One region of the Buttiauxella noackiae genome, then DNA from elsewhere that is predicted to be linked to it. Evidence: predicted binding sites of a transcription regulator. Region 1 holds the regulator's gene; each other region holds the start of a gene.

Region 1 (8,023 bases):
CCGCCAGAGTACTTGCGCTAACCATTTCCGGGGAAAGTTTAGAAAGTGCCGCTTTCTGCGCAGAGGTAGCAGAGGCTTGTAGACGGTTGTAGCTTGGCGCGCCGAAGCGAGCAGCCAGTTCATCATAATGTTGTTGCGGGTTTTTACCGGTCACTGCGGTAATTTCTGCCGCCAGCAGGCACATGATGATACCGTCTTTATCAGTCGACCACGGTGTACCGTCAAAGCGCAAGAATGAAGCCCCAGCACTTTCCTCGCCGCCAAAGCCGAAGCTTCCATCAAACAAACCATCGACAAACCATTTGAAACCAACCGGTACTTCTACCAGTTTACGGCCCAAATCGTTCACAACGCGGTCAATCATCGCAGAAGAAACCAGTGTTTTACCCACGGCCACATCTTTGCCCCACTGCGGGCGATGCTGGAACAGATAGTTAATCGCAACAGCAAGATAATGATTTGGGTTCATCAGGCCAGCAGGCGTGACGATACCATGGCGGTCGTAATCCGGGTCATTGGCAAATGCCAGGTCGAATTTATCACGCAGTGCCAACAAACCAGCCATTGCACACTCGGATGAACAATCCATACGGATTGCGCCATCTTTATCAAGGTGCATAAAGCGGAAAGTTTGATCGACATGATCGTTAACAATCGTCAAATCAAGATTGTAGTGCTTCGCGATGCGCTGCCAGTATTCGATGCCAGAGCCACCGAGCGGATCAACACCCAGTTTTAGGCCTGCTTTCTGGATGGCGGCCATATCAACGATATCCACCAGCCCTTCAATAAACGGCTGCACCAAATCTTGCTCTTGCACGTGGCCGCTTGCCCAAGCTTGATCAAGAGAAATGCGTTTTACGTCTTTCAGACCCGCAGCCAGCAAGGCATTAGCGCGATCTTCAACAACTTTTGTGACATTAGTATCAGCCGGGCCACCGTTTGGTGGATTGTATTTGATACCGCCGTCATCAGGCGGGTTGTGCGAAGGGGTAATAACGATGCCGTCTGCCTGTGCACCGCCATTTTTGTTATGCGTCAGAATGGCGTGAGAAATGGCCGGCGTTGGCGTGTAGCCGTTCGCCTGCTGCACAATGACATCCACACCGTTCGCAGCCAGCACTTCCAGGACGGAGATAAACGCAGGTTCAGACAGCGCGTGGGTATCTTTACCCACGTAGCACGGCCCGGTAATGCCATTTTTTGCACGATCTTCTGCAATCGCCTGAGCAATTGCCAGAATGTGAGGCTCGTTGAAGTTGTGACGTGCCGCACTACCACGGTGACCGGATGTACCGAACTTCACCGCGTGTTCGCTATTCCCCACTTCAGGCTTCAGTACATAATACTGGGCCGTCAATTGGGCTACGTTAATCAAATCGCTCTGTTGTGCCGGTTGTCCTGCACGAGGGTGGTTAGCCATTGGCCTTTCCTTCTGACGCGAGGTGTTAAATTGTGCCGCAAACCTTTTCAATCAATTCCGCCGGGAACTGCATTGATTGCATGATGTGTTCGATCATGCTGCATTTACGACCAGTATTGGTGTTAGTTATAACCCAGTATGGCGTTCCTGGAACATGCTTAGGCTTGGTCTGGTTTCCATTTTGCAGCAACGTCTGTTCATTACCTGCAAAATAGACACGTGTACGACCATGCAACGATTCAGTCGCTTCACCAAAAGCTTGAGCATCAAGTGTATAAAGAGTTGAAAGCACCATCATAAAACGGTTAACCGCTTTCTTTTGCTCCGCATATTCATCGGACAGCAGTAATTCACGAACCGCACGAACGCGATCGCGTGCTTTATTTACGGGTTTGGCTTCCGGAGCAGGTGTAGCAGCCGTTGCCGCCGTCTGACCGGTAGTTGCTGTTGTAGCTGGAGTTTGGCCGGCGGTAAATTTCAACATGCGCCGTAAAATATCGGACGCGCTTTCACCAATGTGCTGCGTGTGGCTGGCAATATAGCGATAGAGCTCGTCATCAACTTCAATTGTTTTCATCTTAATCCAGTGCGATATCTTTTCTGAATGCAAGTAATTGGGATTATAAGGACAAATCCCAACCTCGGGTAGCGCCAGGCTTTTGTCACACCACAAAGTCAGACTAAACTGGAAATTTGCGGCACTAAGGCTGAATGCCGTTATGATACCCTAACCACACGAAGTAAAAAAAAAGAACTTTGCCATGAAATTGAATGCTCGCCTGCAAACTGCACAACAATCGACTAGTAATTCCCCCATCGTCCTTATTCACGGTCTTTTTGGTAGCCTTGATAACCTGGGCGTGCTGGCCCGTGACCTTGGGCAGGATCATACGTTGCTGCAAATCGATCTTCGCAACCACGGTTTATCACCACGAAGCGCTGAGATGAACTACCCAGCAATGGCGCAGGATGTGGTCGAAACGCTCGATGAATTTGGCTTTGAGAAAGCGATTATTATTGGCCATTCAATGGGCGGCAAAGTGGCGATGGCACTGACTGCCATTGCCCCTGAACGTATTGATAAATTAGTGCTGATTGATATCGCGCCAGTGGATTATCAGGTTCGTCGCCATGATGAGATTTTCGCAGCGATTAATGCGGTTAGCGCATCTGATGTTAAAACTCGCCAGCAGGCCGCGACCGTGATGCGCGAGCATCTTGATGAAGAAGGTGTCATTCAGTTCTTACTGAAATCCTTTGCCGATGGCGAATGGAAATTCAATGTGCCGGTGCTGTGGGAGCAATATGAGCATATTGTCGGCTGGGAAAACATTCCCGCATGGAACGAACCGGCGCTATTTATTCGCGGCGGCGCATCTCCTTATGTTGATGAATCACATCGTAGCCAACTGCTTTCCCAGTTTCCTCAGGCACGTGCTCATGTGGTTGCCGGTGCCGGACACTGGGTTCACGCAGAAAAACCTGATGCTGTTTTGCGCGCAATCCATCGTTTTATCGACACAACAACGACAAACTGATTAAAAACAAACCGACTGGCCGCAAGATGTGGCTAACGCGTTGGCGCGCAAGCCATGCTGATGTATGATTGCGCGCTAAAATGCGCCAGAGCACCCCGCTCCGTGCCACCTGAATTCCCTGTCAGTAGTCTAATCATGGCAAAAGAACAAACGGACCGTACTACATTAGATCTGTTCGCGGACGAGCGTCGCCCGGGGCGACCAAAAACCAATCCGCTAACGCGTGATGAGCAATTGCGTATCAATAAACGCAACCAACTCAAGCGCGATAAAGTACGCGGCCTGAAGCGAGTGGAGCTAAAGCTCAATAACGATGCGGTAGATGCTCTCAATCAGTTGGCTGAAGCGCGCAATATCAGTCGTAGTGAATTGATTGAAGAGATGCTGCTCGAACAACTGAAGCAACATCTCAGTTAGTTTTAATGCTGCTTCCCTGTTAGATTTTGCAGACTGTGCACTACGGGGTCATAGCAGTTTCCGCACTGTGATGTGTTCTGCTATGATTGCCCTATCTGTGGCTAAATAGCAGCCACCATACCATTAAGTATCAAGAGGTTATTTTACTCATGGCAATCGTAGGCATTTTTTTCGGCAGCGACACCGGTAACACCGAAAATATCGCGAAAATGATTCAAAAACAGCTCGGTAAGGATGTTGCTGAGGTGCATGACATTGCTAAGAGCAGCAAAGAAGACCTGGAAGGCTTCGACATTCTGCTTCTCGGCATTCCAACGTGGTACTACGGCGAAGCGCAGTGCGACTGGGATGATTTCTTCCCAACTCTGGAAGAAGTTGATTTCAATGGCAAACTGGTTGCCCTGTTCGGCTGTGGTGACCAGGAAGACTATGCAGAATACTTCTGTGACGCATTAGGTACTATCCGTGACATCATTGAGCCGCGTGGTGCAGCTATCGTCGGTCACTGGCCAACGGCGGGTTATCATTTCGAAGCGTCTAAAGGTCTTGCAGACGACGACCACTTTGTTGGGCTGGCAATTGACGAAGACCGTCAACCTGAACTTACTGCTGAACGTGTTCAGAAGTGGGTTAAACAAGTTTCTGAAGAACTAAACCTGGCTGATATCATCAACGCCTGATTCCAGATGCGGCACAACTATTAGGTTGCGCCGCATTGATAGTTATTTCCGATTAAAATAATTGCTACAAATTTTTAACTTTCCAGTTTGTCCCTGTACAATGAACTCCTGACAAAATAGCTAACAAGGCAATCAAATCGCGACTCAACCGCCATTTCTTAGCTTGATTATGCATAATACTTGCGGTTCCCATTTAGAAGTGGCAGTTCTATAATGAGACGCATTCATCTTAACGCTCACCCTGAGTCCGAGCGAATCGTTAAGCAACAGGACAATTTCCGCATGACTGACAATAATACCGCATTAAAGAAGGCCGGCCTGAAAGTCACGCTTCCGCGATTAAAAATCCTTGAAGTGTTGCAGGGGCCGGTGAACCATCACGTCAGTGCGGAAGACTTATATAAACGTCTGATTGATATGGGCGAAGAGATTGGTCTCGCCACAGTTTATCGTGTATTAAACCAGTTTGATGATGCAGGCATTGTGACTCGTCATAACTTCGAAGGCGGCAAATCCGTATTCGAACTGACGCAACAGCATCACCATGACCACCTGATTTGCCTGGACTGCGGCAAAGTTATTGAATTCAGTGATGATTCAATCGAAGCCCGCCAGCGCGAAATCGCATCACGTCATGGTATTCGTCTGACTAACCACAGCCTGTACCTGTACGGTCATTGCGCTGAAGGTGATTGCCGTACCGACGAAAACGCGCACGAAATCAGCGAAAAGTAATCTGCATAGCCTGACATCCCTGACCCGGATGTCACCTATAAAAAAACCGGTGAGACAATTCACCGGTTTTTTTATTGCTCAAATACGGTAACTATTTGTTGTTTGCGCGGATTTCCTGCCAGATTTTATCGCATTTAGCTTTAACAGCCTGGTCATTACCCGTTTGTGTTGCCTGAATGCAGTTCTGGTAATCCAGTGTGCGAACGGTTTCTTTCTTCGCAAACTCTTGATGCTCTTTTTCCTGACCCAGTACATTCAGCACGCTTTGGCAGGCCTGGATTTTATCAGGGTTACCTTCTGCAGTGTTAATGCAGGCACTATATGCTTGTTTCAGCTTTGAATCTTCCGGAGCAGTTTTAGGTTGTTGCTGTGCACATGCACTCAAACCTAACGCCATCACCACAGTCAGAATGATTTTTTTCATGCTTGATATCCTTAAAAAAACCGGGCGTTTTCACGCCCGGATTCGAATCAGAAGATGGTGAACGGTGCGATGACGATGAATTTCACGTCGCGCTCATCCTGGAAGATGTTGCCGTAACCACCGCCCCAGCTTGGGATGTCTGAATGGTTGTCATACTGAGTGAAGTGCAGTTTGAACAGAGTACCTTTCGCACGGCCATCCTGAACGGTATACAATGCATCAAGGCTGTAGGCAGATTCTTTCAGGCGATTATCAGCATCGTAGTAACCGTCAGTGGTTGGTTTAGAGCTTGGTTTTGCATCCCATGCGTACACATAAGAAGCACCCACTGCCCAACCTGCCAGATTCCAGTTGCTCAGGTCATACATCGCGCCAGCAAATACTGCTTTTTCACCGTTGGCGTTGAAGTCAGAGCGGTTATCCCACCACACATCAAGACGACCGTTTGAAGATGCATAAGTTGGGGTCATACGCTGCAGGAAGTAACCTTGTTGGCCATCGGCTTTAACAATAGTTCCTTCAAGACGCAAATCAACCTGGCCCACGCGGTATCCGAGAGTCAGAGCTTGTAACCATGCTGTGCCGTCGTACAGATCGTTAACGCTGCCATCAGAAACTTTGTCACGCGTGCCGTAGAACTGGTAGCTGGTTGTTAACGGGCTGCCGGCGATATCAAATTTGTAGCTTGCTTTGGTGAAGTACTGATCAACGTAGCCTTCAGCCTGCCCAAATGCCGCTTCGAGAATGAAATCATTTTTGAAGTCATACTTCGCGCCAAGAGAGTGTAAATATTCAACTTTGGTGTTTTTGTCGTTCTGATAGAACTTGTCCATTTCCAGGTGCCATGGAGCTTTGTACTCGTTGGTCCACATGTAGGAGAAGCTCAACGCACCAGAATCGCCGTAGTCAAAGTTTGCACCGGCTTCAGCACCCTGATAAGTACCAGGCATGAAGCTCCAGTGCGGTGCGAGCAAGGTTTGCCCGGTTGGCTGAATGTAACCGCCACGCGCCCAAACTGGACCGTATTTAAATTTAGCTGCTGCTTTATAGAGGCTAATACCGCTTTTATCACCTGAATAATCTTCGTCGTAAGCTTTGTTTACAGAGGAAAATGCGATTTCGTTCGGGTGACCGCTGTCGCCGTTTTCTGCCATTTCGATAGCAGTAAAGGCCGCGATATCGAGACCGAACATGTCAGCGGCGAAACCAGACTGGAAGTCCAGGTTGGCGTTCCAGGTAGAGTGCGCAAGGTTAGTTTCATATTTGTCAGTCGTAACATCTTTACGGTCACGCTCACGTTGCCAGTAATAAACACCACCGGTCAGAGTCGAGTCATCAATAAAACCTGCGGCACTTGCCTGAGGGATGACTACCAGTCCTGAAAGAGCCGTGACACCTGCAATTGCAAGCGCCAGTGCACTACGTTTGCCACTAAACGTACGCATATATTATTCCTCTTTGACGTATCAATAATCGCCGGACGTTAAAAGACGCCTTATGGCGAAAAAAAGTAAAAATGCCTAACGGCTAAAGCGGTTATGAATATTTGCCCGCATTACTGCTGCCCTTAAGACTATTTTTCGCGACGCGAATTATCAATGACTTTGTAAGAGTTCATTCCGATATTATGACAGAGAGCACATAATTTATGAGTATTTGTAACAAACAACGACACTAGGATTTTATCTTGATAATTAAGTTTTATAAAATACAAAGCTCTATATGAGAGCGCTCACATTATAAAAAGAAGAGTTTTTAATGTTCCGAGGTTGACCATAAAAAGTAGACAGTAAGAAGTGTAAATAACATTAATTCGCAACGCGAATGTGAAGATATTTTTAAGCAAATGATTATAAAGCGAAAAAAAACGCCGCAATTTGCGGCGTTTTTGTCAGATATTGACTTAGGGAAAAGGAACTACTCGCCCATTTTCGCCCAGGTATCACGCAAGCCAACGGTACGGTTAAATACCAGTTTGTCAGCAGTTGCATAACGGCTATCCAGGCAGAAATAACCTTCGCGCTCGAACTGGTACGCTTTGCCTTTTTCGGCATTTTGCAGACTTGGCTCAACGAAACCTTGCTTGATCACCAGAGATTCCGGGTTAATCGTCGCCAGGAAGTCTTCCGCAGCGCCCGGGTTGGCAACGCTGAACAGACGGTCGTAAAGGCGAATTTCAACCGGCAGTGCATGCTCTGCGCTTACCCAGTGGATAACGCCTTTCACTTTGCGGCCATCAGCCGGGTCTTTGCTTAATGTGTCCGGATCGTAGGAGCAGTGCAGCACGGTGATGTTCCCTGCTTCATCTTTCTCAACGCGATCGGCTTTAATCACATATGCATTGCGCAGGCGCACTTCTTTGCCCAGCACCAGACGCTTGTACTGTTTGTTGGCTTCTTCACGGAAGTCAGCACGATCGATGTAGATCTCACGGCTAAACGGTACCTGGCGGCTGCCCATTTCAGGCTTATTCGGATGATTAGGCATAGTCACCATTTCAACTTCACCTTGCGGGAAGTTTTCGATGATCACTTTCACCGGATCGAGAACAGCCATCGCGCGCGGTGCGTTCTCGTTCAGGTCATCACGGATACAAGATTCCAGAGACGCCATTTCAACGGTATTGTCTTGCTTAGTCACACCAATACGCTTACAGAACTCACGAATTGAAGCGGCCGTATAACCACGGCGACGCAGACCAGAAATAGTCGGCATACGTGGGTCATCCCAACCTTCTACAACCTTCTCTGTCACCAGCAGGTTCAGCTTGCGCTTAGACATGATGGAGTATTCAAGATTCAGGCGA
Region 2 (8,023 bases), 410 kb from region 1:
TTATCATCTCGCAAGGCACGCGCTATGCGTTGGCTGGCGTCGATTATGCTGGTTAGTGCAGCACTCGCCGCTTTTAACGCGAATGCCAACTCTTATCCTCTACCAGCAGAAGGCAGCCGTCTTATCGGCCAGAATTTTTTCCATGAGGTAAAAGATGACGGTGGTTCACTTGAGGCTATCGCAAAAAAATACAACGTCGGTTTCCTTGCGTTATTGCAGGCCAACCCCGGTGTCGATCCCTATGTTCCCCGTGCGGGAAGTGTTTTAACCATCCCGCGCCAAATGCTACTGCCGGATGCACCACGTGAAGGGCTGGTTCTCAATCTTGCCGAGCTGCGCGTTTACTATTATCCCAAAGGAAAGAACAGCGTAACGGTTTATCCGATTGGTATCGGTCAACTTGGCGGTGATACGGTAACACCAACGATGGTGACCAGTGTTTCAGATAAACGGGCCAATCCAACCTGGACCCCGACTGCAAATATTCGCGCTCGTTACCTGGCAAATGGCATAAAGCTTCCAGCTGTTGTTCCTGCCGGACCAGAGAACCCAATGGGCCACCATGCGATTCGTCTCGCAGCCTTTGGCGGGGTTTATCTGCTGCACGGGACTAACGCAGATTTCGGCATTGGCATGCGTGTCAGCTCGGGTTGTATTCGTCTGCGTGATGACGATATTAAAGCGCTGTACAAAGATATGCCTGTCGGAACGCCCGTTCGCATTATCAATACCGCGATTAAAACTTCGGTGGAGCCAGACGGCACGCGCTTAGTTGAAGTGCATCAGCCATTGTCTAAAGACATTAATGACGATCCTAAAGTGCTGCCGATTGTGCTCACAGAGCAGATGAAACAGTTCCAGGCCGCGCCGGAAACCGATGCAACCGTAATGGAAGAAGCAATGAAACATCGTTCGGGTATGCCAATTGATGTGAACGCGCATACTGTAGCAACCAACGAAATCTAAGTTCTCAGAGTGCTTGAGAAATGAAAAAGGCCTCGTTTTTCAACGAGGCCTTTTTCGTGGCAAGTTTTATAAATCAGCGCAATGAGGGTTAACGCTTATTTATAAATTACTGCTGTACCGTGCAGAGTGTTCGGGCCAGTTACAGAAGTGATACGGAATGAGCTGGCACCCATTTGATCGGCTTTCTCAGCCAGTTGGTCTTCAAGCGAACCCAGGTTTGTACCCGCAGTCGCGGTGATAGTACCGACTTTTTGTTGACCGGTTGGCGTTGCCTGCACTTCAACAGCGGCAAAGCTTGCGAAAGAGAGTGAACTCAGAACAGCAGCAGCGATAAGAGTTTTTACGTTTTTCATGTTATTTACCTTGAGCAGATGATTTATTAGGCCGTTAAGTTCTTTACTTAACGATCGATAACTAAATCATAGATGTGATCTGCATCACACGTCAAACTATTTTTATAACGCTCGTTAATTATTTTATAAACACACTATTTTTCATAAGCATAGGATTAAATTATTTTTAATAATCAACCTATGGCTTACGCGTGTTATTATTTTTATAATGATCGTTCATTAAACAACAAAAGGTTAAACGGTTTTCTATGTCTACTGACACCAGTTGCATCAAAAAAAGCCGTGGCCGACCGAAGGTGTTTGACAGGGAAGCAGCACTCGACAAGGCCATGGCTTTGTTCTGGCAACACGGCTATGAAGCCACCTCTATGGCACATTTGGTTGAAGCAACTGGCGCAAAAGCCCCGACGCTTTATGCCGAATTCACCAATAAAGAGGGGCTATTCAAAGCGGTGTTAGATCGCTACATCGCGCGCTTTGCACAAAAACACGAAGCCTGTTTGTTCTGTGAGGAGCGCTCACTTGAAGAGGCTTTAGAAGATTATCTCTCTATCGTCGCGAAGCTTTTCACCGATAAAGACACGCCGGCGGGCTGCTTTATCATCTGTACATCGTCAGTACTGGCGGCATCTTCGGAAGATATTGCTACGGTCATCAAAGCCCGTCATGCAATGCAGGAAAAGACGCTGGTGCATTTCCTGGAAAAACGCCAGCAGAAAGGTGAGATTCCGGCCAGCAGTTGTGTTCACAAACTGGCGAAGTACCTGTGCTGTATCATTCAGGGGATGTCGGTCAGCGCCCGTGAAAACGCCAGCTACGCAGAGCTGATGCAGATAGTCAGCACCACGATGCGGCTATTACCAGAGCTGAAGAAAGTCTGAATATCGGGCGGCATTTGCCGCCCTTTTCGTTTGCCTTAACGCTCTCGCCCTTTGCTCCAGTAGGCCATAAAGTTGATAGCGTCATGGCTCACACCGCATTCTCCGATTAAATAACGGCGCAGCATTTTCACAACGGATGATTCCGCCGCAACCCAGCCGTAAAAGGCGTTACTGGCTGTAGTGGCTTTATCCCACAACAGTTCACCTTCAGACTCTTCATTAACTGTTTCTGTAATTCCAGCAGTTTCAGGAAGCTGGGCACATTGACTCACCGCCTTGAGCAAGCACTCCCCATGCCTTGCATTGACAGCCTTTCGCGGCAACCAATGAATTTTCGCAAAACCAAATTCACTTAAATCCACGCAGTCCCCCTGCTCCGGGACTTCAAAAAACGCCTGAATTTCTGGCGGATGTTGCTGTTTCGACAGAAGTTCAAGTATGCCTCGCGCCGCAGGCAGTGCCGTTTCATCCGCAACAATTAACCCCTGGCGCAAACCCGCAGGTGGCGTCCATTCATAACCGCCGCTGTCTGCCGGATACTCAGCATTCGGTGCAACAATTTGTATTTTGTCACCAGGTTGCGAGCTAATCGCCCATGCGGAGGCTGGCCCTTCCGTGCCGTGGCTCACGAATTCAACCGTCACTTCCTGACGCTCGCGGTCAACGCGGCGCAAGGTATAGGTACGCACAACTGGCCGCTTTTCTTTAGGTAATTCTTGCAGCAACGAATACCACTGCCCGTGGTCTGGCAAGTTAGGAATTGAGCCATCTTCCGACGGGAACAACATTTTGATTCGCTGATCGGGCGAATCACATTTCATGTTTGCCACATCCGGACCGCCAAATACCAGACTCAACAGCGAAGGTGAAACGTGTGATTTATGCATTAGCCGCACATTAAACAATCTGTAGCTTTGTACCTCTGCCATTTCAACTCCTTTGCCTTGTCTTGCCTAAGCCCGAAAAAGTAACCCACAGAAATCATATGATTATTCATAAGATTAATTTGAGAAATACTATCAATTGAGATTGATAATGAGAAACGTTATCGGCAAAATTCAGCTCGTTCTTATTTCAAAACATTTTCAAATGTTAATATTTTCCCATCCAAGGAATGATGATGATGCATAAAAACGCACGCTGGGTGCTTAACCCGCTGCTTCTGGCGATGATGGCTCCGGCTTTCGCGCAGCAAACTTCCGAAGAAAATATTCTGGTTTCTGCCAACCGTATGCACCGTACGGTGGCTGAAATGGCGCAGACCACCTGGGTTATTGAAGGCACCGAGCTTGAGCAACAGATTCAGGGAGGTAAGGAGCTGAAAGACGCACTTGCACAGTTAATTCCCGGTCTGGATGTCAGCAGCCAAAGTCGTACCAACTACGGCATGAATATGCGTGGACGTTCTATCGTGGTTTTAGTGGATGGCGTTCGTCTGAACTCTTCCCGTACCGATAGCCGCCAGCTCGACTCTATCGACCCTTTTAACATCGAACATATCGAAGTTATTTCTGGTGCAACTTCGCTGTACGGCGGTGGTAGCACTGGTGGCTTGATTAACATCGTGACGAAAAAGGGGCAGCCTGACACTCAGGTCGAATTTGAAACCGGGATTAAGTCTGGTTTTAACAGCAGTAAAGATCATGATGAACGTGTCGCCAGCGCCATATCTGGCGGTAACGATAATGCCTCCGGCCGTTTATCGGTGGCTTATCAGAAATTTGGTGGCTGGTTTGATGGCAATGGCGACCAGACTTTGCTCGATAACACGCAAACCGGTTTACAGTATTCCGACCGTCTGGATGTGATGGGTACCGGCACAATAAACATTGATGAAACCCAGCAATTGCAGGTGGTGACGCAATACTACAAGAGCCAGGGAGACGATGATTACGGGCTGAATCTGGGTGAAAATTTCTCAGCAGTGACCGGTAACGGCAACGCGTTTGTCAGTGACAAGCTTAATTCTGACCGCATTCCTGGTACCGAACGCCATCTGATTAGCCTGCAATATTCCAACAGCGACTTCCTCGGCCAGGAAGTTGTTGGGCAAATTTACTACCGTGATGAGTCACTGACTTTCTATCCATTCCCGACGCTCACGCGTGGAGCCGTAACCAGTTTCTCAGCCTCCCAGCAGGATACCGATCAGTACGGTGCGAAACTGGCTCTCACCAGCCAACCACTAGATGGCTGGCAGATTACCTATGGAGTTGATGCCGATCACGAGAGCTTTACCTCCAACCAAATGTTCTTTGATCTGGCGAAAGCGAACGCTTCAGGTGGCCTGAATAACCAGAGTATTTACACCACCGGGCGCTATCCGGGATACACCATCACGAACCTCGCACCGTTCCTGCAAACCAGCTATGACATCAACGACCTGTTTACCGTTAGTGGCGGCGTGCGCTATCAGTGGACTGAGAATAAAGTCGATGACTTTATTGGCTTTACTCAGCAACAAGGTATCGCAAACGGCATCGCTCAGTCTGCGGACGCAATCCCTGGTGGCAGCACTGATTACGACAATGCGTTATTCAATGCTGGTCTGTTGATGCACATCACTGAACGCCAACAAGCGTGGTTTAACTTCTCGCAAGGCGTGGAGCTGCCAGATCCAGGCAAATACTACGGCAATGGCACTTACCGTCTGGTGAATGGTCATTACCAACTGGTAAATAGCGTGAACGTTGGGCAGTCAAAACTTCAGGGGATCAAGGTCGATTCTTATGAGTTGGGTTGGCGTTATACCGGCGACAGTCTGCGTAGCCAGATTGCGGCGTACTACTCATTGTCCGACAAGTCTATCTCCATCAACCGTGCAGATATGACCATCAATGTGGAAGATGACAAACGTCGTATTTACGGTGTTGAAGGTGCAGTGGATTACTTTATTCCGGACTCCAACTGGAGCACCGGCGTTAACTTCAACGTGCTGAAGTCCGAAACCAAAGTGGATGGTAAATGGCAGAAATGGGACGTGATTTACGCAAGCCCATCGAAAGCCACCGCTTATGTCGGCTGGGCGCCAGACCCATGGAGCCTGCGCGTTCAAAGCCAGCAAACCTTCGATTTAACCGACGCCAGCGACAATAAGATCAATGGTTATAACACCGTCGACTTTATTGGAAGCTACGCTCTACCATTAGGCAAACTGAGCTTCAGCATCGAAAACTTGCTGGATAAAGATTACACCACCGTGTGGGGCCAGCGCGCACCGCTGCTGTATAGCCCAACTTACGGCAGCCCTGCACTGTACGAATACAAGGGCCGTGGACGCACTTACGGTGTGAATTACTCGTTCTTGTTCTAAGCTAATACCCGCTGACTGGCTAAAAACCAGTCAGCGTTTTACCCTCGTACACAAAATCCCACTCGACCCCAGCGCAATAGTCATTTAAAACATACGGACTCTAACGATAGGCACGACTTCTATTTGGTAAGGTATTTATATGTTGGCAGGTATTATTGGTTTAGGTTCGGTTATCGAAACAGCATATCTTCCGGCGCTACGCCGCATGTCACTCCCTTCTATCGAATTGTTTGGTTACGATGCTGACCCGGCGAGGCAAGTTGACGGTGTTCAACGTTGTGATTCAATGGATGCATTGCTGGCATTGCCGCTCGACGTCGTGCTGATAACCACCTCCTCACTTCACCACTTACCGGTGCTTGAAACGGTACTGCAAAGCAAAGTTCCCGTCATTGTGGTTGAAAAGCCAGTCGCCGCCACACTTGCGCAGCTTGAACAACTAAAAACGTTGCTAGCAGATCCCCGGAAAGCCGCGCGTGTTCTGGCGTTAGATCACTGGATGGTGCGCACTCAGGCTTGCCAATATATTAATGATATCAATGAAATAAGCCATATCGAAGCTTTCTTGCTTGAACCCAGCGGCTTTAATGCTGCTGGAGAACCCATTGCGCTGAACTTTGCTACGGGTGAGGCAGATACCCGCCAGTTACGCCACCCTGATGGCGTAATTGTTGATATCGGCACCCATGTTCTCGCCATGATGCGTGAAACCGTCCAACAGTTGGGTGGCAATGACAAATTATGCGTTGAGCTCAGTTACGCCCGGGATCGGTTAGGAAATGCCATTTCAGTCGGTGATTTTACGACCGCTGAAGGCGAGGCGCTGTTAACCGGAACTATGAGCGGCATTCCCTTTACGCTCCATCTTAATAAATATGCCGGGCCTGCTGGTGGCCAAAAAGGGATGCGGATTCATCTTCATGACGGGCAAATTATTAATATCGACCGTGAAGGTACGAATGAAGTGGTTGAGCGAATTTCAACGCAAAACAGCGAACGCAATCTCATCGCTGGGCCGTTATATGATCGCTGTTTACTGGATGTTGTGTTTGGCGAAAACAGACTCTTCGCCCGTGCCGCCGAACAAGTCCCTGCCTGTACTCAGCGGCGGATAGTTGAGGTGACTGCGCTCCTGGAATTACAGCAACAATTACGTGGTTGTCATTAGTAAAAACCAAAGCAGTGGTGCATGACCATTCCCAAGAGAATCAGCCAGCGCATCACTGTTAATTTTTTCAACGGAAAGTATTTGACTGATCGTTCCATAATCAATACTATGCCGCCTCAACTCATTTCAAGTCCCCCACCCCTATGAGTGCTGAAAAACCAACCTTTCCCGGTCGTCCGCGCAAGTTCGAAGATCAGGATGTCATTGATGCTGCTGTCGCTGTTTTTAGTGCCAATGGTTATGCAGGTACCTCTGCGCAAGATTTATGCGATGGCACAGGACTAGGGCGGGGAAGCTTATATAATGCCTTTGGTAGCAAGCAAGCTCTGTACGAGCAAGCTTTGTTGCGCAGCCATGAGCAAACTATGTCAGCACAATTAGCAATACTCACACAATCTGGTCTGGTGAAAGAGCGATTACATACTCTGCTACTTTGGGGTATTGCCGAAGATCTTTCTCTTCCAGAACAGCATGATGCTATGGTTTTATTTTCAGCCCTGGAGATGGGCAGCAAAGATGAAGCTGTTGCCGGTCTGAATAATGAATATCGTCAACGCTTAGAACAAACGCTGGTTGCAGTATTTATCGAAGGTCAACAAAGCGGTGAACTAGGCAATAAAGCATCGCCCGTCGAAATGGCAAGAGGCTTTATGGCAGGCTATTACGGTTTACGTGTGCTAAATAAAAATATCTCAGATAGAAAAATCCTCGAAGATGTCGTCGCTGGTCTGTTAATCAATTTATAAATTCAAGCGTAAAGTTCATCAATTTTCCACATCCATTTTTGTAACGAACATTCCAATAAAGGGAGAAAATAAAAAGTTATGCCATTAGTCGTATATATTTTAGGGTTGGTCATTTTTTCATTAGGTACAGCAGAATTAATGGTAGCCGGCATGATGACCACGCTATCTGAAGCATTTGGCGTTACCGTCGGTGAAGTTGGGCACTTGATTTCGTATTACGCATTCGGCGTTATGCTAGGCGGCCCAGTATTAACTTACGCTTTCCTTAAATTTAAAGCCCCATACCGTACGACGTTATTATGGTTATTAGGATTATATGTTGTCGTGCAAGGATTAAGTGTCTTTGTCTCTGATTACAATGTTCTGGTGGCTATTCGAATTGTGACAGGTATTTTATGTGCCGGATGTTTAAGCCTTTCTCTTGCCACAAGTATGGCCCTTGTAACTATAGAAAATCGCCCAAGGGCAGCTTCAATAGTGATTGCAGGTTTTATGGTATCCAATGTATTTGGTGTGCCCATCGCGACCATTATTGACCAGTACTGGGGCTGGAAAATGAGTTTTGGGCTAGTTGCCGTGCTGGTTTTAGTATGTTT
Region 3 (8,023 bases), 180 kb from region 1:
GCGTCAGCGACTCAAGGGATTTATTGCTGCCCCACTCACCAATTGCCTGTAACCACAGGCTGACGGCAGGCGGCACCAGCGCGGTGACGTTAATCTGGTGGCGTTCAATCAGCGGGAAGCAGAGCGTAGCACTCGGGTCGTTTGCCAGTACCACGCGCCCGCCACCGTAAAATACGCCGAGCGAACCAGGTGAACTCAGCGCGTAGTTGTGCGCCGCAGGGATCGCGCACAGAAAGCGTGTATTCGCATCAAAACGGCAAATTTCTACGCTGCGACGAATGCTGTAGTAGTAATCGTTATGGGTACGTGGGATCAGTTTCGGCGTGCCAGTGCTGCCGCCGGAAAGCTGGAAAAAGGCCACTTCATCGGGCGCGCTCGGCGTGGCGACAAAGTTCTCTTCCTGCTCGTTGATGAACGCGCTCAGCGAACGCTCGCGATCGTTTTCGTTGAGCAAAACCGCCATGCGTAGCGACGGGTTCTGTTGGCAGAGCGCATCCAGGAAATCGTCGTGAGCGAACAAATTATGTTTGCGGTCGGCAATCAGTACCGCCGGTTCGATTTGCTTCGCGTACGCTTCCATTTCAGTACGTTGGTGGCTGAAGAGCGCGTTAACCGGCGCAACGCCAATTTTCAGCAGTGCAAACAGCGTGATGTAAAGTTCCGCCACGTTACCAAGCTGGACCAACGCGGTTTCACCACCGCTCAGGCCACGGCGCTGTAACGCGCAGGCCAGCCGCGTAGCGGCCAGTTCGAGTTCGCGATAGCTGTAATGGCGCTCGCCATCAATCAGCGCAATCGCATCATTTTTTGCCTGACGGGTGAGGATGTCGGTCAGCGGCAGATCCGCCCAGTAACCTTTTTCGCGGTAGCGAGCGGCCAGTTCATCCGGCCAGCGCGTGAATTGAATCGCCATTTATTTCAGTCCAAATACGTTGAGCATGGTGGAAAGTTTGACGCCGGTTTCGCGCCATTCCGATTCAGGAGAGGAAGCAGGGACAATGCCCGCGCCTGCGAATAGACGCACTTGATTGCCGCCTACCCGGGCACAGCGAATCGTCACCACCCACTCACCGTTACCGTCTGCGTCACACCAGCCGACGATGCCGCCAAACAGTTCGCGGTCAAACGGCTCCAGTTCGGCAATTAATTTTTGTGCCACATCGTGTGGGAAACCACTCAGCGCAGGCGTTGGGTGCAGCAAGCAGGCCAGCGAAAGTGCGTTGTGTTGATGGCCTTCAACCTGACCATAAATTGGTGTCGCCAGGTGCCATAAGGTCGGTGTGGTGATCAATTCCGGCGTATCGGAAAGCGTTAAATGTTGGCTATACGGCTGTAAAACATCGCGCATTGCCTGGGTCACCAGACCGTGTTCATGGCGGTCTTTGCTTGAGCGCAGCAGTTGCGCACCAATTTCGCTGTCGCGCGGAATATTTTCTTTATCGCGACGCGCCGAACCTGCCAGCGGCAAGGAGCTGAAATTCTTGCCCGATTTGCGTAGCAGCAATTCCGGGCTGGCGCCCACCAGCGAGCTGCCATCCGGTAACGGCACATGGAAGTTGTAACTGGTTGGATTCTGGCTAATCAGGCGATTGAGTAGCACGTCGAGATCGACGGGCGCGTCCGTTTTAATATCAATCAGGCGCGAAAGCACCACTTTGTCGATATCCGGCTGCGATGTCCTGACCGCGGCGTGAGCCACCATCTCCATAAATTTGTCTTGTTCAGGAATGGCTTTACGAGCGGCAATGTTTAGCGGTTTTGCTGTTCTGCTTTGGCTGGCATCAGTCTGACGCTCGGCGCGAGAAAACGTCTGCCAGCTTTGCGGGATAAACAACGCTGAAGGTTGGCTCGGATCGAATGGAATTGCGCCGACGACAACAGGTTTCTCGATGCCGTGCTTTTTGGCGTTTTCAAATGCTTCACGCAGCTGTTTTTGCAGATTCCCGTGGGGGTTTGCACCATCAAGCGCCGCGCAGTCCAGCCGCGTAAAGCAGCCGCTGGTCGAAAAACTGCGATAAGGCGACATAAAGAAAAAACTATTCGCACAAGGTGTTAGCTGTTTTTCTTGTGGCTGCGGCACCAGTAACGTTTCCATCCGTCCTCCGTAAAAACATGACAAAAGATATTAATAATGATTATCATTTGCTTTTCTGGGTCGTAACCTAAAGAGAAAAGACAGCAGTGTCAATAGCTGCTCAGTCTAGTCGGACGGCGCTAACGCTTATTCGGCCAACGCAAAACCGTTTTGTAGGGTGGATAATCGCCTGCGCCATCCACCGTAATAGTTAAATTTCAACAGGAAGTTATTGAGTGAAAATCAGATTCTCCGCAGTTATCGTTTTATGCCTGAGCAGCTTTGCCCACGCTTCAGAGTGGCCGCGCACTATCACCGACAGCCACGGTCCCCATACCTTTGAGCAGGCACCGCAGCGAATTGTCTCAACCAGCGTGACACTCACCGGTTCACTATTGGCAATTGATGCCCCGGTAGTGGCAAGCGGCGCTACGACGCCTGGCAACCGCATGGCTGACTCGCAAGGTTTTCTACGCCAGTGGGGAGATGTTGCGAAAGAACGTAACGTTCAGCGTTTATATATTGGCGAAGCCAGTGCGGAAGCCGTCGCCGCACAAATGCCTGATTTGATTTTGATTAGTGCCACCGGTGGTGATTCTGCCCTCGCCCTTTATGAGCAGCTCTCGGCAATTGCACCGACGCTGGTTATCAATTACGACGATAAAAGTTGGCAGCAATTGCTCACTCAACTCGGCGAAATTACCGGTCACGAAAAACAAGCTGCCGAAAGAATTTCAAGCTTTGATAAGCAGCTAAGTGAAGCCAGAATGCACATGAAGTTGCCGCCGCAACCGGTCACAGCGATGGTTTACACGCCAGCATCCCGTTCAGCGAATATTTGGACGTTAGATTCGGCACAGGGAAAATTACTTGTGCAACTTGGTTTTACCTTATCGCCAATTCCCGCGGCTATTCATACCAGCCAGAGCATGGGTAAACGTCACGACATCGTGCAGCTTGGCGGTGAAAACCTTGCTACAGGTCTGAATGGCGAGAGTCTGTTCCTGTTCGCAAGCGATGACAAAGACGCCACTGCACTGGCAAATAATCCGCTTCTTTCGCATCTGCCAGCCGTGCAGGAAAAACACGTTTACGCGCTGGGAACCGAGACTTTCCGTCTGGATTATTACAGTGCCACGCAGATTCTGGAGCGGATGAGTCAGTTGTTTGCCAGCAAGTGATTGATTCATTTAGTGTCGGAGTCGCGCATGCAACATCCGACACTACCGCAATTTACGCCGGGGCGGTTTGTTGGTAACGACGAAGCTGCACCAACACAATCGCCAGCACAACGCCGCATAGTGTCAATGCAAAACCACCTGAACTCGCCGCCGCAACGGGCGTCATCACCACCGTCATGCCACCTAAAATCGCAGCACCTATCGCATCACCCGTCACGTTCTGCGCCGTCCATAAACCATTGATGCGCCCTAACATACCGTCCGGTGTAAGTGTCTGAATTAGCGTGTATTGCAACAAAGAGCTAATCGCACTGAGATAGCCAAACAGTGCCAGGCAAGCCAGACCAAGCCCCCAAACCGGCATCAGGCTGAAAACGCCAATCGAGATAAACGACACTATCCCCGTCATGAGCATGATCATGCCCGGACTCGCGTGATGGGCAATACGCCCACTGGTCAACGCACCAATCGCGGCCCCCAACGGAACGGCGGCGTACATCAGGCCGATTTGCGCGGCACTCATTTGCCAGTGACCCGCCAGCGCCGGATACAACACCCGCACCGCGCTCGCCATAGTCAACAACGCGCCAACTAACGCAATGCCGCCAATAACCGGGTGACCGACCAGAAAACGTAAGCCATTCCACAGCGACAACAACGGATTTTCGCGCGCCTGAGCAGGTGGTGCCAGTTTCGGTAAACTCAGCAGCGGCAGCAAAGTGATAAAGGTGCCGACGGACGCCAGCGCATAATTCCAGACCACGCCGCCTGATGCCAGCAGCAGCCCGCCAATCATCGGTGAAATCACCGAACCCAGGCGCACGGTGAGCATGGTAATCGCACTGGCCTGCATCAGATTTTCACGCCCCACCAGCGCAGGTGTTGCGGCTAAAAGTGCAGTTACGCCTAGTGCGCCAAAGAACCCATCCCACACGCCAAGCAGATAAATTGCCGCAAGCGACGGTTCGGGTAACGCGGCGTTAATCGTCAGGCCAATAAAGCCCACGCCACAGGTAGAACGAGCCAGCAAAATCAGGCGGCGACGCTCGTGGCGATCTGCCAGCACGCCCCCCATCATCAGGCCGATAAACATCGCCGAACCGGTCAGCGTCACCGCGAGCCCCACTTGCAAGGAGGAGCCTGTCAGCATCTGGATTTGTACCGGCACCGCGACACCCAACAACCCCAACGACACAATGGAGATAAAACGGGCAAGGAAGACGGCACGAAAAGCGGGATGGGTCTTGAGTAAACTGAGATTAAGCAGCAAAGAATTGCGGTTCATTACATGGCCTTAAAGCGAATTTTTCTTTCCGGGTGCGAGGCGGCTCATGCTAACATAAACAAATAAGAGTGATAATGATAATAACTATCATTTAATTTTACGCGATTTTTGTAGGGCTACGAAGTGAAGGATATACAACGTATGTCACGCTGGTTCATCCTGCTGAGTTTATTGTTTTTACTCGTTTTAATGGCAATACTCAGTTTGTTATTAGGTGCCAAATCCCTCCCCGCTGAAGTCGTTATCAATGCACTCAGCGGTCAATGCCAAAGTGCAGATTGCACTATCGTGCTCGACGCCCGCCTCCCCCGCACACTAGCCGGTATTCTTGCGGGTGGCGCGCTGGGCCTTGCCGGCGCATTGATGCAAACGTTGACTCGAAATCCCCTCGCGGACCCAGGCCTACTTGGGGTTAATGCCGGAGCCAGTTTTGCCATTGTATTAGGCGCTGCGGTCTGGAGTCTTACCTCTCCTCTGGCACTCCTTGGGCTTGCCTTTTCAGGCGCACTGTTCGCAGCCCTTCTGGTGGCATTTACCGGAAGCCAGGGCGGTGGGCAGCTCAGCCCGGTGCGGTTAACACTTGCGGGCGTCGCGCTCGGCGCGGTGCTCGAGGGTTTAAGCAACGGCATCGCGCTACTCAACCCGGTAGTTTATGACCAGTTGCGTTTCTGGCAGGCCGGAACGCTTGATATCCGTACACTATCAACCTTGAAAGTGATTGTGCTGCCGGTGCTTGCAGGCTGTGCGATTTCCCTGTTTATCAGCCGCTCTCTTAATAGCCTGAGCATGGGTACTGACACCGCAACCGCACTCGGCAGCAAAGTGGCACGTACTCAGTTGCTGGGTCTGGTCGCTATAACGCTACTATGCGGGAGTGCTACAGCCGCCGTTGGCCCTATCGCTTTTATTGGGTTGATGATGCCGCATCTGGCACGTTGGCTGGTGGGAGCCGATCACCGTTGGTCGCTCCCCGTGACTCTCATTGCCACTCCAACTCTATTGCTGTTTGCCGATATTATTGGCCGCATGCTGGTTCCTGGCGAGCTACGCGTTTCAGTGGTGAGCGCGTTTATTGGCGCACCGATGCTTATCTACTTAGTGCGCCGCAGCCGCAAAGGAGCAGGATTATGAACCGCCTTTCTCCTCGCCTGGTCACCATCAGCCTGATTTTATTGCTACTCAGTATCACTCTGGGGATATGGAGCCTGGGAAGTGGCGTATTACCGCTTTCGGTAAGCCAGGTGGTTGACGCGCTACTTGGTTCCGCACCGCGTAATATCTCACTGGTGGTGGTCGAATGGCGCTTGCCACGCGTTGTCATGGCACTACTGATTGGCGCGGCTTTGGGCGTGAGTGGTGCCATCTTCCAGTCGCTGATGCGCAATCCGCTCGGCAGCCCGGATGTGATGGGGTTTAACACCGGTGCGTGGAGTGGCGTATTGGTGGCTATGGTGTTGTTCGGTCAGCATCAAACCGCGATTGCCACCTCTGCCATGGTTGGCGGTATTTTGACTGCGCTGGTGGTCTGGTTGCTCGCCTGGCGCAATGGTATCGAAACTTTCCGCTTAATAATCATCGGCATTGGCGTGCGGGCTATGCTGGTGGCGTTCAATACCTGGCTGCTGCTACATGCCTCGCTTGAAACTGCCATTTCCGCTGGACTCTGGAACGCCGGTTCCCTGAACGGTTTAACCTGGGGGAAAATCTTCCCGGCGGCTCCTTTAATGTTACTGGCACTGGTTGCTGGAACATTGTTAGTACGCCGCATGCGGTTGCTGGAGATGGGCGATGACAGCGCCTGTGCACTTGGCGTTTCGGTTGAACGCTCGCGCCTGTTGTTAATGCTAACTGGCGTGATACTGACTGCCGCAGCCACCGCATTAGCCGGGCCGATTTCATTTATCGCACTTGTCGCACCACATATCGCTCGTCGTTTAAGCGGCACCTCACGCTGGGGTTTGCTGCAATCTGCATTATGCGGCGCCACGCTATTGCTCGCAGCAGACCTGTGCGCTCAACATCTGTTTATGCCATATCAATTACCGGTCGGCGTGGTCACGGTAAGCCTCGGCGGTATTTATCTTATTGCGTTGTTGATTCAGGAGTCCCGTAAGAAATGAGCCAGATTTCCACTCCATCGCGCCTGCACGGCGAACAGCTACGGCTTGGATATGGCAATCATGTGGTGGCCGACGGCCTGACCGTTGCCATTCCTGACGGGAAATTTACCGCGATTATCGGCCCCAACGGCTGCGGGAAATCCACTTTGCTGCGCACGCTAAGCCGCCTGATGAAACCGATGCAAGGCCAGGTCTGGCTGGATGGCAATGAAATCCACCGTTTTGCGACCAAAGAAGTGGCACGGCGTGTGGGTTTGCTGGCGCAAAATTCCACGGCACCGGGCGATATTAGTGTAGCGGAACTGGTGGCGCGCGGTCGCTACCCGCACCAACCGATGTTTTCGCGCTGGCGGGAAGAGGACAGCCAGGCAGTCGAACGAGCATTAAAAGCGACAAATATTGAAGATTTAGCCGATCAGCCAGTGGATACGCTTTCTGGTGGCCAGCGGCAGCGCGCATGGATTGCAATGGTGCTCGCGCAGGAAACATCAATTTTGCTGCTTGATGAGCCGACCACCTGGCTTGATATCAGCCATCAAATTGATTTACTGGAATTACTGCGCGATCTCAATCAAAAGCAAGGTTTTACCCTTGCCGCAGTGCTGCACGATTTGAACCAGGCCTGCCGTTACGCCACACATTTAATCGCCTTGCGTGATGGGAAGATTGTGGCCGAAGGTGCACCAACTGAGATTGTCACCCCCGAACTTATCGAAGCGATTTATGGCCTGCGTTGCATGATTATTGAAGACCCGGTGGCGCATACACCGCTGGTGGTGCCGCTCGGGCGAGGGTAAAACCTCAAAGAAACAGTGGATGGCGCTGCGCTTATCCCCCCTACGAAAGCACTGTGTAGGTCGGATAAGCGCAGCGCCATCCGACACTTACGCCAAAACCCGCTGCAAAACAGGCCCTATTTCCACAAAAGCATTTGGGGAAATAATATCGACGTGGGCGCAGTCCAGGCGGAATACCTCAAGTTCGCCAATCCACGGAGCCCAGGTTTGTTGCGGATCCATCCCCGCAGGTAACGTTCGCTCGGCAACAAATAGCGTGGCTTTACCCGCAAATGGCACGCTTTGCGCCGTGGTGAGCAGGCGCACCGCATCGCCGTAGTTGCCTTCGATAGCCTGGAATAAAGCATCCGACGTTTGCCCCTGCTGTGCGGCGACAAAAGCCGCACGTTCGCGGTTGATTTCATCAAGCACAGCCGGATCGAGTTCGTTAGCACCCTTTTGCGCCCAGTTTTGCGTTTCTGGCGGCCAGGTATCTAACAACCCTAAGAACGCTACCTTTTCACCTGCAGCTTCAAGACGCGCCGCAATACCTTGCGCCAGCGTACCGCCTAACGAATATCCCATCA

The links. Region 1 encodes Fur, which represses iron uptake genes when iron is present. Its sites were predicted from a motif close to ATAATAATGAGAACNACTATCAA; they were not measured.
Region 2: the regulator Fur is predicted to act here: its motif matches at 3,201-3,223, upstream of IX31_RS05250 (siderophore-interacting protein).
Region 3: the regulator Fur is predicted to act here: its motif matches at 2,126-2,148, upstream of fepB (Fe2+-enterobactin ABC transporter substrate-binding protein).

Annotation. Positions count from the first base shown of each region.
Region 1 covers NZ_JPRU01000001.1:1,559,610-1,567,632, forward strand. The annotation lists gene pgm (phosphoglucomutase (alpha-D-glucose-1,6-bisphosphate-dependent)) at 1-1,423, opposite strand, end outside; gene seqA (replication initiation negative regulator SeqA) at 1,449-2,000, opposite strand; gene ybfF (esterase) at 2,185-2,961, shown strand; gene ybfE (LexA regulated protein) at 3,097-3,378, shown strand; gene fldA (flavodoxin FldA) at 3,528-4,058, shown strand; gene fur (ferric iron uptake transcriptional regulator) at 4,341-4,793, shown strand; gene chiQ (ChiQ/YbfN family lipoprotein) at 4,885-5,217, opposite strand; gene chiP (chitoporin ChiP) at 5,265-6,662, opposite strand; gene glnS (glutamine--tRNA ligase) at 7,135-8,023, opposite strand, start outside.
Region 2 covers NZ_JPRU01000001.1:1,145,543-1,153,565, forward strand. The annotation lists gene ldtC (L,D-transpeptidase LdtC) at 25-966, shown strand; gene bhsA (multiple stress resistance protein BhsA) at 1,062-1,319, opposite strand; gene IX31_RS05245 (TetR/AcrR family transcriptional regulator) at 1,568-2,200, shown strand; gene IX31_RS05250 (siderophore-interacting protein) at 2,236-3,129, opposite strand; gene iutA (ferric aerobactin receptor IutA) at 3,324-5,513, shown strand; gene IX31_RS05260 (Gfo/Idh/MocA family protein) at 5,653-6,681, shown strand; gene IX31_RS05265 (TetR/AcrR family transcriptional regulator) at 6,825-7,427, shown strand; gene IX31_RS05270 (MFS transporter) at 7,506-8,023, shown strand, end outside.
Region 3 covers NZ_JPRU01000001.1:1,737,832-1,745,854, forward strand. The annotation lists gene IX31_RS07950 ((2,3-dihydroxybenzoyl)adenylate synthase) at 1-913, opposite strand, end outside; gene entC (isochorismate synthase EntC) at 914-2,095, opposite strand; gene fepB (Fe2+-enterobactin ABC transporter substrate-binding protein) at 2,311-3,255, shown strand; gene entS (enterobactin transporter EntS) at 3,308-4,540, opposite strand; gene fepD (Fe(3+)-siderophore ABC transporter permease) at 4,682-5,671, shown strand; gene fepG (iron-enterobactin ABC transporter permease) at 5,668-6,660, shown strand; gene fepC (iron-enterobactin ABC transporter ATP-binding protein) at 6,657-7,457, shown strand; gene IX31_RS07985 (enterobactin synthase subunit F) at 7,545-8,023, opposite strand, start outside.